DNA from 2 places in the Catenuloplanes sp. NPDC051500 genome. Region 2 is predicted to be linked to the other one. Evidence: riboswitches for the same ligand, from Rfam matches in the RefSeq annotation. Region 2 holds a riboswitch; the other holds the start of a gene.
What was found. Region 2 has a riboswitch for thiamine pyrophosphate ahead of ACIA8K_RS09185 (thiamine phosphate synthase). Riboswitches for the same ligand answer to the same signal wherever they lie in the genome.
Positions count from the first base shown of each region.

Region 1: it holds a riboswitch for thiamine pyrophosphate, as region 2 does, so the genes downstream of both, ACIA8K_RS32320 (ECF transporter S component) here and ACIA8K_RS09185 (thiamine phosphate synthase) in region 2, are expected to answer to the same signal.

Region 1 is NZ_JBITDX010000021.1:51,875-59,390, forward strand. Features, by position in the region: gene ACIA8K_RS32295 (DUF6328 family protein) at 1-216, opposite strand, end outside; gene ACIA8K_RS32300 (aminoglycoside N(3)-acetyltransferase) at 273-1,064, opposite strand; gene ACIA8K_RS32305 (alpha/beta fold hydrolase) at 1,061-1,894, opposite strand; gene ACIA8K_RS32310 (TIGR03943 family putative permease subunit) at 1,855-2,586, opposite strand; gene ACIA8K_RS32315 (permease) at 2,583-3,620, opposite strand; TPP riboswitch at 3,691-3,800, shown strand; gene ACIA8K_RS32320 (ECF transporter S component) at 3,876-4,460, shown strand; gene ACIA8K_RS32325 (ABC transporter ATP-binding protein) at 4,463-5,983, shown strand; gene ACIA8K_RS32330 (energy-coupling factor transporter transmembrane component T family protein) at 5,980-6,777, shown strand; gene ACIA8K_RS32335 (PHP domain-containing protein) at 6,883-7,516, shown strand, end outside.
Region 2 is NZ_JBITDX010000003.1:565,763-573,278, forward strand. Features, by position in the region: gene ACIA8K_RS09175 (class I SAM-dependent methyltransferase) at 820-1,428, shown strand; gene ACIA8K_RS09180 (ABC-F family ATP-binding cassette domain-containing protein) at 1,508-3,178, shown strand; TPP riboswitch at 3,454-3,562, shown strand; gene ACIA8K_RS09185 (thiamine phosphate synthase) at 3,559-4,296, shown strand; gene thiO (glycine oxidase ThiO) at 4,293-5,576, shown strand; gene thiS (sulfur carrier protein ThiS) at 5,567-5,767, shown strand; gene ACIA8K_RS09200 (thiazole synthase) at 5,769-6,539, shown strand; gene ACIA8K_RS09205 (thiamine phosphate synthase) at 6,554-7,105, shown strand; gene thiD (bifunctional hydroxymethylpyrimidine kinase/phosphomethylpyrimidine kinase) at 7,102-7,516, shown strand, end outside.

The sequences.
Region 1 (7,516 bases), on a different contig from region 2:
GATCATCGCGGTGGCGAACGCGGCGGAGACCAGCGCGACCAGGTAGACGTCCTTCTGCAGCTGGGAGGTCTGCCCGAACCCGGCCGCGAACGGCAGTGTCAGCAGGAACGCGAACAGGATCTGGACGCCGGTCTGCGCCACCCGCAGTTCCTGGAGCAGGTCCTGGAAATTGCGGTCCCAGCGCTGCTTCTCGGACTCCTTGGTGTGCGGTGCCATCGCCTGCCCTTCATCGTTCGTTCAAGAGCTGTTTGGATGCCCGCGCCCGACGAAGATCAAACCCGGTGGAGCGGCAGCCAGCGTGCCGCGAAGTCGACCGCGGCGGGCTGTGCGACGAGCGTGCCGGTCCCGCCGCCGACCGGTCCGGTATGCACCGGCACGAAATCGGGCAGATCGGCACCGATCAGTTCGAAGTCGGACGAGTCAAACGCCACGTCCTCCCAGGTCGCCCAGGTCTGCTCGCCGTCCGGGCCGCGGACCGCACTGCCCTCGGTCTGCCGGGGCGCGCCCGCCCAGCGGTATTCGGCCAGGTGGAGCGAGGTGCACGTGTCCCAGCCGGTGCCGAGCATCAGCACGTCCGCACCGAGTCGGTAGAGCCGGCCGAGCGGGGACGCCTCACCGAGCCCGTCACCGAGCCCGTGCCCGTCGGTGATCTCGGCGGCCCGTGGCCCGAGCGCCGCGAACGACACCTGCGGGTGAGCGCTGCGCCGCGCGCCTGGCCACGTGCGGACCTGCTCCGCAATCGCGCCCATGTACCGGCTGGGCGTACGCGCCGGGTCGAACGCGGGCGTCTCGGCGCGGATGACAGGCCACCACTCGACCGGCACCGGCGGATTGACCCAGTGCGCCGGGTCCGAGTTGATCGGCGTGTGGGTGGGCACCACGAGCGTGCCGCCCGGGCCGAGCACGTCGCGAAGCGCAAGCACCACCGCCTCCGCGCCGCCGCACACCCAGCCGAGTGCGCGAAGCGAGCCGTGCACCAACAGGACGCCGCCGGTACGGACGCCGAGCGCGGCCAGCTCGGCCGCGAGCGACGATCGGGTCGGCGGCAGCAGGCTGTCGTTCACCCGGGAACGATATCGGCCCGCCGGAGGATCTCGCGGGCCAATTCCCCGGGCGCCCGCTCCGGGATCCAGTGGTCCACGCCGGTCAGCTCGGTGAACCGGTAGTCGGCCGTGACGTACCTGCTGGTGCGTTCCACCCCGGCCCGGCCGAGCGCGGGGTCGGCATCGCTCCAGACCAGCGTGGTCGGCACCTGGATGTCGCCGGTCCGGAGCGAGGCGGGCGCCCGGTACCAGTTGAGCGCCGCGGTCAGCGCGCCCGGCTCACGCATGCGGGACACGTAGAGGCCGGCCCGTCTCCGGATCAGCATCCGCCGCAGACCGCCCGCGCGCAGCACCGCCTCGGCCACGAACCGGGTACGGAAGAGCAGGAAGTACGCGGAACGCCGGCGCTGGTCACGGTCGTTGCGCAGCGCCCAGCCGAAGGCACGCGGGTGCGGCACGGAGACCGCGGTGAGCGACCGCACCCGGCCGGGGTGCTCCCCCGCAAGCGCCCAGGCGACGGCCGCACCCCAGTCGTGCCCGGCCACGTGCGCGCTGTCCAGGCCGAGCGCGTCGAGCACCGCGACCGCGTCCGCGACCAGCTCGGTCATCGTGTACGCGGCCGCACCTGACGGCCGCGCGCCGGGTGAATATCCACGCTGGTCGAGCGCGTAGCTGCGCATGCCCGCAGCGTGCAGGTGCGGCACGACCAGGTCCCACTCCGCACTGTGCTGCGGGAAGCCGTGCAGCAGCAGGATCGGCTCTCCCTCGGCGGGCCCGCCGGGGTAGACATCGAACGTCAGCCCGCGTGCCGCTACTCGTACTGCTGCTTCGGTGCCGGAATCTCCGTCCATGTCTCCACCTCGAGGTACGGCACGGTGGCCTGGTTGACCGGATCCTTCGTGGTCTGCGCGGTGTACCCGCCGGTGACCTCGATCCAGGTGTCCGAGGGTACGTTCGCAGGCACGTTCCCGCTCAGCCCGACCTTGATCGGCCGCCCGTCCGCCGCGCAGCAGCTGAGGATCATGCGGGCCAGCATCGGCTTCCCGTCCGGCCCCTGGGTGACGAAGCCGGTCACCCGCAGACGCCTGCCGGTCAGCGACTTCCCCTCGTCGAAGACGGCCCGGGACGCGTAGTCGAGCATGGTGACCGTGACCGGGTCGCCCTCGGGCAGCGCCGGGTAGTCCGAGTCGGACTGCACACCGGCCAGCGCGGTGCCGGACTGACCTGCCGCATAGGAACCGAGCGCGGGCGGCGTGACAAGCAGCAGCCCGAGCACCGGCAGCACGAGCAGCCAGCCCACCCGCGGCTCGTGATGGGCATGATCGCCGTGGTCGTGATCGCCGTGGTCGTGGCCGGTGTCCCGGGGGGAGCGCAGGTCGTACCAGAGCGTCATCACCGCGGCCGCGATCAGCAGCAGGGCGGCCACGATCAGGAACGGCCGCAGCCCTTCCTTGACGTAGCGGAGATAGAGGTCGCCGATCGACGCCTTGAGGATCGCGCCGCCGAACAGCAGCATGATCACCGCTTGGGCCTGACGGTTCACAGCAGCACCAGCCCGACTCCCGATGCGACGATGACCGCCGCCACGAACGTCGCGGGCGCGAACCGGGTGGTGAACCGCCGCCCGAACATGCCTGCCTGCATCGAGATCAGCTTCAGGTCGACCATCGGGCCGACCACAAGGAACGCCAGGCGCGCGGTGAGCGAGAACTGGGAGAGCGACGCGGCCACGAACGCGTCCGCCTCGGAGCAGATGGAGAGCAGCACCGCGAGCACGGCAAGCGCGAGCACGGCGAGCACCGGCTGCGCGGCAAGGCTCTGCAGCCACGCCTCCGGCACCACCACGTTGATCGTGGCGGCCGCCATCGCGCCGACCACCAGGAAGCCGCCGGCGTGCGTGATGTCGTGCCGGACGGCGGCCCAGAACGCGCGCGCCTTCGACACGCCCTCCAGGTCGGGGCGGTGCGGCAGCTTGATCCACTCGGTCTTGCCGAGCCGCAGCCAGAGCCAGCCCATCAGCATCGCGACGATCAGGCTGGCGACCGCGCGGGCCACCACCATCTCCGGGTTGTTCGGGAACGCGACAGCGGTGGCGGCCAGCACGATCGGGTTGATCGCGGGCGCGGCAAGCAGGAACGCGAGCGCGGCGGCCGGCGTGACGCCACGGCGGATCAGTGACCCGGCGATCGGGACGGACCCGCACTCGCAGCCGGGCAGGATCACCCCGGCCACGCTGGCGACCGGGACCGCGAGCGCCGGGTGCCGGGGCAGCGCCTTCGCCCAGAACGAGCGCGGCACGAAGACCGCGATGACCGCGGAGAGCAGCACGCCGAAGACCAGGAACGGTACGGCCTGGACCATCACGGAGACGAAGACAGTGGTCCAGGTCTGCAGCGCCGGATCGGAGATCAGGCCGGCGATCGGATTTCGGAAGATCACCAGGAGCACGAGCAGGACGGCGAGCACCTCGACCGAGCCGATCCGGTCGCCGAACGGCTTCCGCCGCGGCGGTCCGGGGTCCTTCGGCGGCGGCGCTGCCCAGTCGATCTCGTCGCCCGGGAGGATCTGCTGCGTCACGCGCACCACACTAGCGGCCGCACCCGCTGTCCCGTCATCACGACGTGTAGTAGCGTCCGCGATACAACTTCATATCCGACAGGGGAGCGCCACAGCGCTGAGAGTGCGGTCATCGAGCCGCAGACCCTCAACCACCTGATCTGGGTAATGCCAGCGCAGGGAGTTCGGTCTGACAACCTCATCGCCGCGCCACGAGTCCGTCCACCGGACCCGTGGCGCGCGTCTTCCCCCATCCTGTGCAGGGGGCAATCCGTCATGAATCAAACCAATCGGTGGCGCACCGTCGACATCGTCGTCGCCTCGGTGATCGCCGTCGCCTTCGGCGTCGTCTTCTGGGCCTGGAATCTGCTGTGGAACGCAAGCGGCGCCGCCTTCGCGTTCTTCCCGCCGGCGCAGGCCGTGCTCTACGGCGTCTGGCTGCTGCCGGGCGTACTGGCCGGCCTGATCATCCGCAAGCCGGGCGCCGCGCTCTACGCGGAGACGCTCGCCGCGATCATCTCCGCGCTTCTCGGCAACGCCTGGGGTACCACTGTCATCCCGCAGGGCCTGGTCCAGGGTCTCGGCGCGGAGCTGGTCTTCCTCGCGTTCGCCTACCGGAGTTTCCGGCTTCCGGTCGCGGTGCTGGCCGGCCTGCTCGCGGGCCTCGCCGCCGGGCTGTGGGACACGTTCGCCTGGTACGCCGCGAACGACCTCCTGGCGTTCCGGGTCCCGATGATCGTGATCACCGCACTCAGCGCCGCAGTCATCGCGGGCGCCGGCGGCTGGGCGCTGACCCGCGCGCTCGCGTCCACGGGCGTGCTGGACCGCTTCGCGTCCGGCCGGGATCGGGCCCTGGTCTAGAAATGCGCGTCGACGTCCGGGGTTTCGGGTGGCGGTTCGCCGGCCGGCGGGACTGGGCCGTACGCGGCCTCGACCTGACCGTCGAGGCCGGCGAGCGCGTGCTGCTGCTCGGAGCCTCGGGCGCCGGCAAGTCCACTGTGCTTGCCGCCTTGGCCGGGCTACTTCCGGCCGACTCCGGCGAGTCCGAGGGCGAGATCAAGACGGAGCACGAGAGCGGCATCCTCTTCCAGGACCCGCAGTCGCAGCTGGTGATGAGCCGCAGCGGCGACGACGTGGCGTTCGGCCTGGAGAACCTCGGCACGCCCGCGGACCAGATCTGGCCCCGGGTGGACGAGGCGCTGGAGAGATCAGGTTTCCCCTACGGCCGCGACCGGCCCACCGCCGCGCTCTCCGGCGGCGAGGCGCAGCGGCTGGCGTTGGCCGGCGTGCTGGCGATGCGCCCCCGGCTGCTGCTGCTCGACGAGCCGACCGCGAACCTGGATCCGGCCGGCGCCGCGCTGATCCGTGACTCGCTCGCCCGCGCGCTGCCCGCGGACACCGCGCTGATCATGGTGGAGCACCGGGTCGCCGAGGTGCTGCCGCTTGTCGGCCGCGTTGTCGTGCTCACACCCGGTGGCGGCGTGCTCGCGGAAGGCCCGCCGGACCGGATCTTCGCGGAGCACGGCGCCATGCTTGCCGACGCGGGCATCTGGGTCCCCGGCTGTCAGGTCGCGCCCCGGCGGTCCGCCCGCGCGGCCGGCGACGTGCTGCTCTCCGCGGAGCGCGTCGCGCTCACCAACCGACTTGCCGCGACCCGCCTTGGGGTACGCGCCGCGCAGGTCCACGCCGTGCTCGGGCCGAACGGCGCCGGGAAGTCCACGCTGGCCCGGCTGCTCGGCGGCCTGCTGACCCCGGACGCCGGCGCGGTCCGCGCCTCGGCCGCGCTGGCCGGGAAGGACGCGTCCCGGCCGCCGCACCGGTGGCGGGCCGCCGCGCTCGCCGGCCGCATCGGGTCGGTCTTCCAGAACCCGGAGCACCAGTTCGTCATGGGTACGGTCCGGGAGGAGCTGGCGCTCGGCCCGCGCCGCCTCAGGCGTACCCCCGCAGAGGTTGATCTTGTGGTTGATGACCTGCTGGAACGGTTGCGGCTGACCCGGCTGGCCGGCGCGAATCCGTTCACGCTCTCCGGTGGCGAGGCCCGGCGGCTGAGCGTTGCGACCGCGCTGGCCGCGAGTCCGGGCGTGCTTGTGCTTGACGAGCCCACGTTCGGCCAGGACCGGCGCACCTGGATCGAGCTGGTCGACCTGCTGGCCGCGCTTCGCGATCAGGACGGGGCCGCGATCGTCGCGGTCACCCACGACCCCGACTTCGTGGCCTCGCTTGCCGACGAGATCACCACCTTGGCCGCCCCGAGCAGCACGCCCACCGCCGGAAGCACGACGCCCACCACCCCGAACAGCACGCCCACCGCCGGAAGCACGACGCCCACGGGCGAGAACAGCACGCCCACGGGCGAGGCTACGGCGACGGAGGCCGGCCGATGACCGCGGTGCCGACGGCCAACGGCTGGCGTGGCGCGCTGGCCCGGCGGAATCCCGCCGCGAAGCTCGGGGCCGCGCTGCTCTTCTCGCTGCCGCTGATCGTGACGCTGGACCCGGTCGCGCCGGCCGTGGCGATCGCTGTGGAGCTGGCGGTGCTGCCGCTCTTCGGCGTGCACCCGCTGCTGCTGCTGCGCCGGGCCGCGCCGCTGCTGCTCAGCATCGCCGGGCTGCTGGTGACGGTGCTGCTGTTCGCGGCGGACAGGTCCGGCACGGTGCTGCTTGCGGCCGGCCCGGTCACGCTCACCACGGGCGTGCTGCTGACCGCGCTCGGCCTGTCGCTACGCGTGGTCGCGGTCGCGCTGCCCGGCCTGATCGTGCTGGCCACCACGGACCCGACCGACCTGGCGGACGCGCTGATCCAGAACGCCCGGTTCTCGCCGCGGTTCGCGATCGGCGCGCTGGCCGCGTTCCGGCTGGTGCCGCTGCTCACGGACGAGTGGCGGACGCTTGCCGCGGCCCGCCGGGCACGTGGCGTGGACGCGGGCCGCAACCCGGCGGCGGCCGTCCGGATCTTCGCGTCGACCGCGTTCGCGCTGCTCGTGGGCGCGATCAGGCGCGGGGTACGGCTGGCGACAGCGATGGACGCGCGCGGCTTCGACTCACGGACGCCGCGGACTGTCGCGCGCCGTCAGACGTTCGGCCGCCGGGACGCCGCGCTGCTGCTCGCCGCGGCCGCACTGAGTGCCGGTGCGCTGGCCATCAGTGCCCTGACCGGCGCTTTCCGCCCGATCTTCTGAAGATCCGTCCGCATGTTCGCGTAGGTGCCCACGACACGTCACCTTATGTTCGCCGTGGAAGACGAGCGTGACCGCTGGATCATCGCGAACAGAAGTGAGGGACCCATGGGCCACGGCCACCCGCACGATCACGATCACGGTCATGACCACGACGGCGCCTCGACGCCTGATGCGCTCGACCTGTCCATCCCGGACAGCGAGCTCTCCCCCGCCGATGTGAGCCGCCGCGGCTTCCTGCGCAGCGCGGGCCTGCTCGGCGCCGCGGCCGGCCTGACCGGCGCGGGCACCGCCGCCGGCGTGTTCGGCACGGCGGACCTCGCGGTCGCGCACAGCGCCTCCACGAAGACCGGCGACTTCACCTGGCGCGCCGGCGATCATCACATCCACACCCAGCACTCGAGCGACGGCAAGTACCGGGTCGCGGACCACGTGCAGCACGGTGTGGCGTACGGCCTGGACTGGCTGGTCATCACGGATCACGGCGGCGCCACGCACGCCAAGATCGGTGTCGAGAAGGTCAACCCGGACATCGTGAAGGCGCGCGAGCAGTTCCCGGAGGCGCTTGTCTTCCAGGGCCTGGAGTGGAACATCCCGGCCGCCGAGCACGGCACGATCATCGTCCACCCCGGTAAGAAGGAGGTGGAGGTGCTCAAGGAGTTCGAGACCAACTACGACGGCAGCGTCAAGGGCGCGTCCTCGCAGTCGGCCGCGAACGAGGCGCTCGCCATCGCCGGCCTCA
Region 2 (7,516 bases):
GTCTCGGGAACGCCCCGTCCACCGGCGGCCTCGCCGGCGCTCGGGAGGACTGCTTCCAGGCCGCCCGGGCTTCGCCGAGCATGCTCTCCGACTCCTGGCCCCGACGACATGGGGCCGATGCCTCGCCGGCCCGTGATCTGCCCGGATGCAGCGTCGCTGCCAGCGGAGATGGCAGGAGCGGAGGTGACAGAAGAGGGAAGGACGGGAGCGGTGCGGCGGCCCGTGGCCCGCTCCGTCAGCGCCGCCGAATCGGCGGCGATCCCGTCCGCCAGGCCCTCTACGCCCGATCCCAGAGCGATCATGCCGTCACCCGGTCGTCCGGCGGCGATAGGTTCCCCCGGTTTCGCCCGGCGGCGGCCTCCGGTCGCCTCTGGCGCACGCCGCCGCCCGCCCAGCCCGGAGCCGGAAGCCAGCCCGGAGCCGGAAGCCAACCCGGAGCCGGAAGCCAGCCCAGAGCCCGAACCCGGCCCGGCGGCTGCAGGATCGTCGTAGGACGGCACATAGTCCGAGGTCGCGGGGTTGGCGCGGCGTGGGGAAACTCCGCGGTCGGTGTCCCAGAGCGTGACGTCGGGCCCGGGGATGTTGAGGGCGGACCAGTCGCCGGCGGCACGGCGTGAGCGGGGCTCGTGTTCCGCGGGTGGGCGACCGTCCTCCGCCTCGCCGTGCTGCCCGTACGCCATGTCGCACAGGGTAATGGACATTCCGGTCTGTGCGCCTCTATCCACATAGCGCGCGAGTCGACATATTGGACAAATTACTCTATCCGGGCGGTGGAGGGTGGATTCCGTCGCTCGTGAGCGGGAGGGAAGAATGCGGGGCGTGACCGCCGAGCATTACTTCAGCGCTGAGCCCGCCGCCCCCGCGGCGCGGCACGAGGTGTCGTTCACCGTCCACGAGCGGGACTATGCGCTCGTCGCGGCGCGTGGCGTATTCTCGGCGGCCCGGCTGGACCCCGGAACGGCCGTTCTGCTTAAAAAGGCAATTCTCCCCGAACCGGGCGCATCTGGCGTGTTCCTCGATCTCGGGTGCGGCTTCGGCCCGATCACGGCCGTGCTGGCAACCGAGGTGCCGTCCGCGACCGTCTACGCGGTGGATGTCAACGCGCGTGCCCGCGAGCTCACGGCGGAGAACGCGGCACGCCTCGGCGCCACGAGCCGGGTCCGGGTGGGCGCCCCTGACGACGTACCAGCTGATGTGGTCTTCGATCAGATCTGGAGCAACCCGCCGATCCGCGTCGGCAAGGCGGAGATGCACGACATGCTCGCCCGCTGGCTGCCCCGGCTGGCGCCGGACGGGGTGGCGTGGCTGGTCATCGCGCGGCACCTGGGCGGCGACTCGCTGCACCAGTGGCTGGTGGACCTCGGCTGGGAGGTCGAGCGGCACGCGAGCCAGAAGGGCTTCCGGGTGCTGCGCGTCAGTCGCGCCTGACCGACGTCGAGGCACGAAAAAGTCGAGGCACCGAAAAATCCGCTGGTCGACGCCGTACCGAATCGGAGATCATCCGCCCGTGGGATATGTGGACGTGGCCGGGGTCGGACACACGCTTGCCGATGGGCGGGTGCTGTTCGCGGACGTCTCGTTCCGCGTCGGCGAAGGCGCCAAGATCGCGCTCGTGGGGCCGAACGGAGCCGGCAAGACGACGCTGCTGCGCATGATCGCCGGAGACCTGCCCGCGCAGGAGGGCGCGATCGCGCGGGTCGGCGGGCTCGGCGTGATGCGGCAGTTCATCGGCATGATCGCGGACGAGACGACGCTCGGGGGCCTTGCGCTGTCGCTCTCCCCGCCCGCGCTGCGCGAGGCCGGTGCGCGGCTGGCGGCGGCGGAGGCAGCGATGCACCGCGCGGAGAGCGGCCAGAACACCAACATCGAGAAGACCCAGATGGGGTACGCGACGGCGCTCGCCGCCTGGGGAGAGGCCGGCGGATACGACGCGGAAGTCACGTTCGACACCGCAAGCGTCGCCGCGCTCAAACTCCCGTGGGACTCCGTCCGGGACCGCCCGGTCGCCACGCTCTCCGGCGGGCAGCAGAAACGGTTCGCGCTTGAGCTGCTGCTCCGTGGCACGGACGAGGTGCTGCTTCTCGACGAGCCGGACAACTTCCTCGACGTGCCCGGAAAGCGCTGGCTGGAGGCGCGGCTGCGCGAGTCCGGCAAATCGGTCCTCTACGTCTCGCACGATCGGGAGCTGCTGGCCCAGACCGCGGACCGGGTGGTGGCGGTCGAGGGCGGCGGCGCGTGGACGCATCCGGGCGGGTTCGCCAGCTGGCATGCCGCGCGCGGCGCCCGGCACGAGCGGATGGAGGAGGCGCGCCGGCGCTGGGACGAGGAGCACGCCAAGCTGCGCGAACTCGTGCTGACGCTGCGGAACAAGGCCGCGTTCAACGACGGGCTGGCGTCGCGCTACCAGGCGGCGCAGACCCGGTTGCGCAAGTTTGAAGAGGCTGGAGCCCCGCCGCTGCCGCCGAAGGACCAGGACATCGCGATGCGGCTCGGCGGCGGGCGTACCGGCAAGCGGGCCGTCGTCTGCGAGCAGCTGGAGATGGACGGGCTCACGTTCCCGTTCGACCTGGAGATCTGGTACGGCGATCGGGTCGCGGTGCTCGGCGCGAACGGCACCGGCAAGTCCCACTTCCTGCGGCTGCTCGCGCGCGGCGGCACCGACCCGGAGCCGGGCAGTGAGCCGATCTCCGGCGCGGTCCTGGAACCGGTCCTGCACGGCGGCGTGGCCCGGCTCGGCGCCCGCGTGCGCCCCGGGCACTTCTCGCAGACGCACGACCGTCCCGAGCTGCGCGAACGTACCCTCGTCGAGATCCTCTGGCGCGGCGACGAACATCGCTCCGGCATGGACCGGCACGGCGCGATGCGGGTCCTCAATCATTACGAGCTGGCCGAGCAGGGCGATCAGCGCTTCGGCACGCTCTCCGGCGGTCAGCAGGCCCGCTTCCTTGTCCTGCTGCTGGAGTTGTCCGGCGCGACGCTGCTGCTCCTCGACGAGCCGACCGACAACCTCGACCTAGCTTCGGCGGAGGCACTGGAAGAAGGACTCAAAGCCTTCGACGGTACGGTTCTGGCCGTTACCCACGACCGCTGGTTCACGCGTTCGTTCGACCGTTTCGTGCTGTTCCAGGGCGACGGTGAGGTTGTCGAAACACCGGAACCGGTCTGGGACGTGGGCTGAACGTTTCCCCTGGTGAAAACCGGTCGGTGTTCCTTGTGGAATACGGGCTCCGGCAATTCTTGATCGGCCGGAGTCACCGTTTCTCTCGGCGTGTGTAAAGGAATTGGTAAAACACTTTCTCGCGCGCCTCGCGTCTGTGCGGGTGTGGGCACGCGCGGGGGCGCGTCCGAGCGCGTGATCTTGGCCCAGCCCGGCCGCCGTACGCAACATTTTGAGCGCTGTGTCACGGCACTTTACGTCTCCGTAATCGTCGGCGTATGGTCGGCGGCGGAACACAACAACCCCACGGGAGTCCGGTGCACCGGGCTGAGAGGGGGGCTGCAGCCCCCGACCGTCGAACCTGATCCGGGTCATGCCGGCGCAGGGAGGATGTGGACGATGTGGACTCGACCCTAGGACGACTCCATCTGATCACCGACACGCGTCCCGGCCGGGATCCGATCGGCGTCGTGCGTGCCGCGCTCGCGGCGTACGCGGCCGCCGGGGATCCGGTCCGGTCCGTCACCGGGCCGCTCGTCGTGCAGGTGCGTGTCGAGGACGACGCGACCGATCTCGACGCCTACCAGCTTGCGGTCACGATCCGCGATCTGTGCGCGGCCGCCGGTGCGACCTGCCTGATCAACGACCGGTTGCACGTGGCGCTCGCGGTGGGCGCGGCCGGCGGCCATGTGGGCGCGCTGGACCTGCCGGTCGCGGCGGCCCGGCGGGTGCTCGGCCCGCACGCGATCCTCGGCGCCACCGCGCGTGCCGCCGACACCGGGCTGGCCGCGATCGCGGACGGCGCGTCCTATCTGGGCGTCGGCCCCTGCTACGCCACCACGACGAAGGCCGGGCTGCCGGAGCCGCTCGGTGCCGCCGGGCTCGCATCGGTCACGGCCGCGGTGCCGGCGCCGGTGATCGCGATCGCGGGCGTCTCCCGGTCGCGGGTGGGCGTGCTGCTCGCCGCGGGCGCCTACGGCGTGGCTGTGGTGGGCGCGGTGAGCGGCGCGGCCGATCCGGGGCTGGCGGTGACAGAGCTGCTCGATGAGCTGGCACGATGCGGCTCCAGCCCGGCGGAATCCGCATTGGACGGCGGCGCCGCAACCGAGTCGGGAATCCTCCGGGGAGGCGCACGATGAGCAGCGCACGACGGGCCGGACGGGTGGACCTCGGCATAGTCGGCGGCGGCCCGATCGGCTTGTCGATCGCGTGGCGCTGTGCCCAGCGCGGCCTCGACGTCGCCGTCTATGACGACGCCACGCCTGAGGTTCTGGGGCAACCGGCGCCCGGCAGAGGTGCGACCGCGATCAGCGGACACGCGGAGGCGGCCGCCACCGGCGCACCGGCGGACACCGCGACAGCGCAGCCCGGCGCACACGGATCGACTCCGGCCGGCCGGGCCGTGCACGACGGGGCACCGGCTTCCCGCCCGGCGATCGGCCAGGCGGACGGGGCCTGGGAGGTCGCCGCGGGGATGCTCGCGCCGGTCGGCGAGGCGTATTTCGGGGAGACGGAGCTGACCGCGCTGCTCGTCGACTCCGCCGCGCGCTGGCCCGGCTTCGCGGCCGAGCTGGAGCAGGCCGCCGGGGCCGAGGTCGGGTACCGAGCAGAGGGCACGCTTGTGGTGGCGCTCACCGCGGATGACCTGGCGGCGGCGGTGCGGCTCACGTCGTACCAGCGCGATCTGGGTCTGGATGTTGATCGTCTGACGCCGTCGGCGTTGCGCGGGCTGGAACCGGTGCTGAGTCCGAGGGTGCGGGGCGGTGCGCTTGCGGCCGGCGATCACCAGGTCGATCCGCGGCGGATGACTGCTGCGCTCCGGGTCGCGGCGGCGCGGGCGGGCGTGCGGTTCGTGCGCAGGCGGGTCGCGGACGTGTGCGAGGTCTACGCGGACCGGGTGGTGGTCGCGGCGGGATGCGGCGCGGCACGGCTGACCGGGCTTCCGGTGCGGCCGGTGCGGGGAGAGGTGCTGCGGCTGCGCGCGCCGGGTGGCGAGCCGGGCTTCCGCCACGTGATCCGGGGGTACGCGGACGGCCGCGAGATCTACCTGGTGCCGAGGCGGGACGGCGAGGTGGTGCTCGGCGCGACCTCGCACGAGCGGGCGGACGGTGCCGTGACCGCGGGCGGGGTGCTGGAACTGCTGCGCCTGGCCGCCGAGCTGATCCCGGAGATCTCCGAGTACGCGCTCGTGGAGGCGCAGTCGGGTGCGCGTCCGGGCACGCCGGACAACCGGCCGATCCTCGGCGGGTGGCGGGCGGGTGCGCGCGAGGTCGTGGTGGCGACCGGCCACTACCGGCACGGGATCCTGCTGACCCCGGTCACCGCGCACCTGATCACCGCGCTGCTGATCGACGGCACAGCGATTTCGACGGCTTTCGAGGCGGCCAGATTCACGGAGCGGAGGGTGGCATGCGGGTGACTGTGAACGGCGACGACCGGGAGCTGGACGGGCGGGTGACTGTCGCGGATGCGGTGGCAGAGCTGACCGGCGTGCATCGGGGCGTGGCGGTCGCGTTGAACGGCGAGGTGGTGCCGCGCGGGCGGTGGGCGGAGACGCCGCTATCCGAGGGGGACCGCGTCGAGGTGCTGACCGCGGCGCAGGGCGGCTGACGTGGACGACTTCGAGGTGGGCGGCGTGCGGTTCGGGTCGCGGCTGATCCTGGGGACAGGTGGCGCGTCGCACCTGGACGCGCTGGAACGGGCGATCAAGGCGTCCGGCACGGAGATGGTCACTGTCGCCCTACGCCGGATAAATACCCAAAAATCGTCGGACGGGCTGCTGGACGTGGTGGCGCGCACCGGCGTGCGGCTGCTGCCGAACACGGCCGGCTGCCGGACCGCGACCGAGGCGGTGAAGCTTGCGCACCTGGCCCGCGAGGCCTTCGGCACGCCGTGGATCAAGCTTGAGGTGATCGGCGACGAGCGCACGCTGCTGCCCGACGGCGTGGAGCTGGTGCCGGCCGCGGAACGCCTGGTCGCGGATGGTTTCACGGTGCTGCCGTACACGAACGACGACCCGATTCTGGCCCGCCGGCTCGCGGACGCCGGGTGTGCCGCGGTGATGCCGGCCGGCTCGCCGATCGGCTCCGGCCTGGGCATCGGCAACCCGCACCACCTCCGGTTGCTGCGCCAGGCCGTCGACGTGCCGGTGATCCTCGACGCCGGGCTGGGAACGGCCTCGGACGCGGCGCTGGCGATGGAGCTCGGCTGCGACGCGGTGCTGCTGGCCAGCGCCGTGACCAGGGCGGAGGACCCGGAACGGATGGCGACGGCGATGCGTCTGGCGGTGGAGGCCGGTTACCTGGCCGCGCGTGCCGGGCGGATCCCGCGGCGCTTCCACGCGCTCGCCTCCACACCGGACGAGGGGCGGCCGGACCTGTGAACGGATTGATTGTCGTGACCGATCGCACCCAGGCTCGGGACGATCTGGTCTCGGTCGTGGAAAGGTCGGTGGCGGGCGGCGCGCGGTGCGTGCTGCTGCGGGAGAAGGACCTGCCGGCGACGACGCGACGGAGGTTGGCAGATGAGTTGAGGGCGATCCTGACGCCTGCGGGCGGCCGCCTGATCGTTGCCGGGCCGGACCCGCTCGGCGGCGACGCGGTGCACCTGAGCGCGGCCGGGCCGTTCCCGCCACCGGCGTTCTCCCTGGTCGGGCGCTCATGCCATGACGAGGTGGAGCTGTCGCGGCTGACCACCGAGGACTATGTCACCGTCTCGCCGGTCTTCACAAGCAGATCCAAGCCGGGGTACGGCCCGGAGCTGGGCATGTCCGGGCTGAGGCGGCTGTCGGGGCGTACCCCCGCGGCGGTTTTCGCTCTCGGGGGTGTCGAGACGGCCGCGCAGGTGCGGGCGTGCGCCGAGGCGGGTGCGGACGGTGTGGCGGTGATGGGCGCCGTGATGCGGGCGGCCGATCCCGCCGCGCTTGTCGCCGAGTTGGTCGCGGCGTGAGCACGCCACCTGTCGCGCTCACGATCGCCGGGTCCGACTCGGGCGGCGGTGCCGGGATCCAGGCGGACCTGAAGACGTTCGCGGCGCTGCGGGTCTTCGGCACGTCGGCGATCACCGCGGTCACGGCGCAGAACACGCGCGGCGTCCTGGACGTGCACTCGCTGCCCGGCGCGGTGGTCGGCGCCCAGATCGACGCGGTGCGCGACGACATGCCGGTCGCGGCCGTGAAGATCGGGATGCTTGGCGACCTCGCCGTGGCGGACGAGGTTGCCGCGCGTGCCCGCGACGGTCTGCTGCCGAATCTGGTGCTCGACCCGGTGCTCTACGCGACAAGTGGCCACCGGCTCGGCGCGCTTGCGGTGGTGGAGCGCGTGCTGCCGTTCGCGCTGCTTGTCACGCCGAACCGGGACG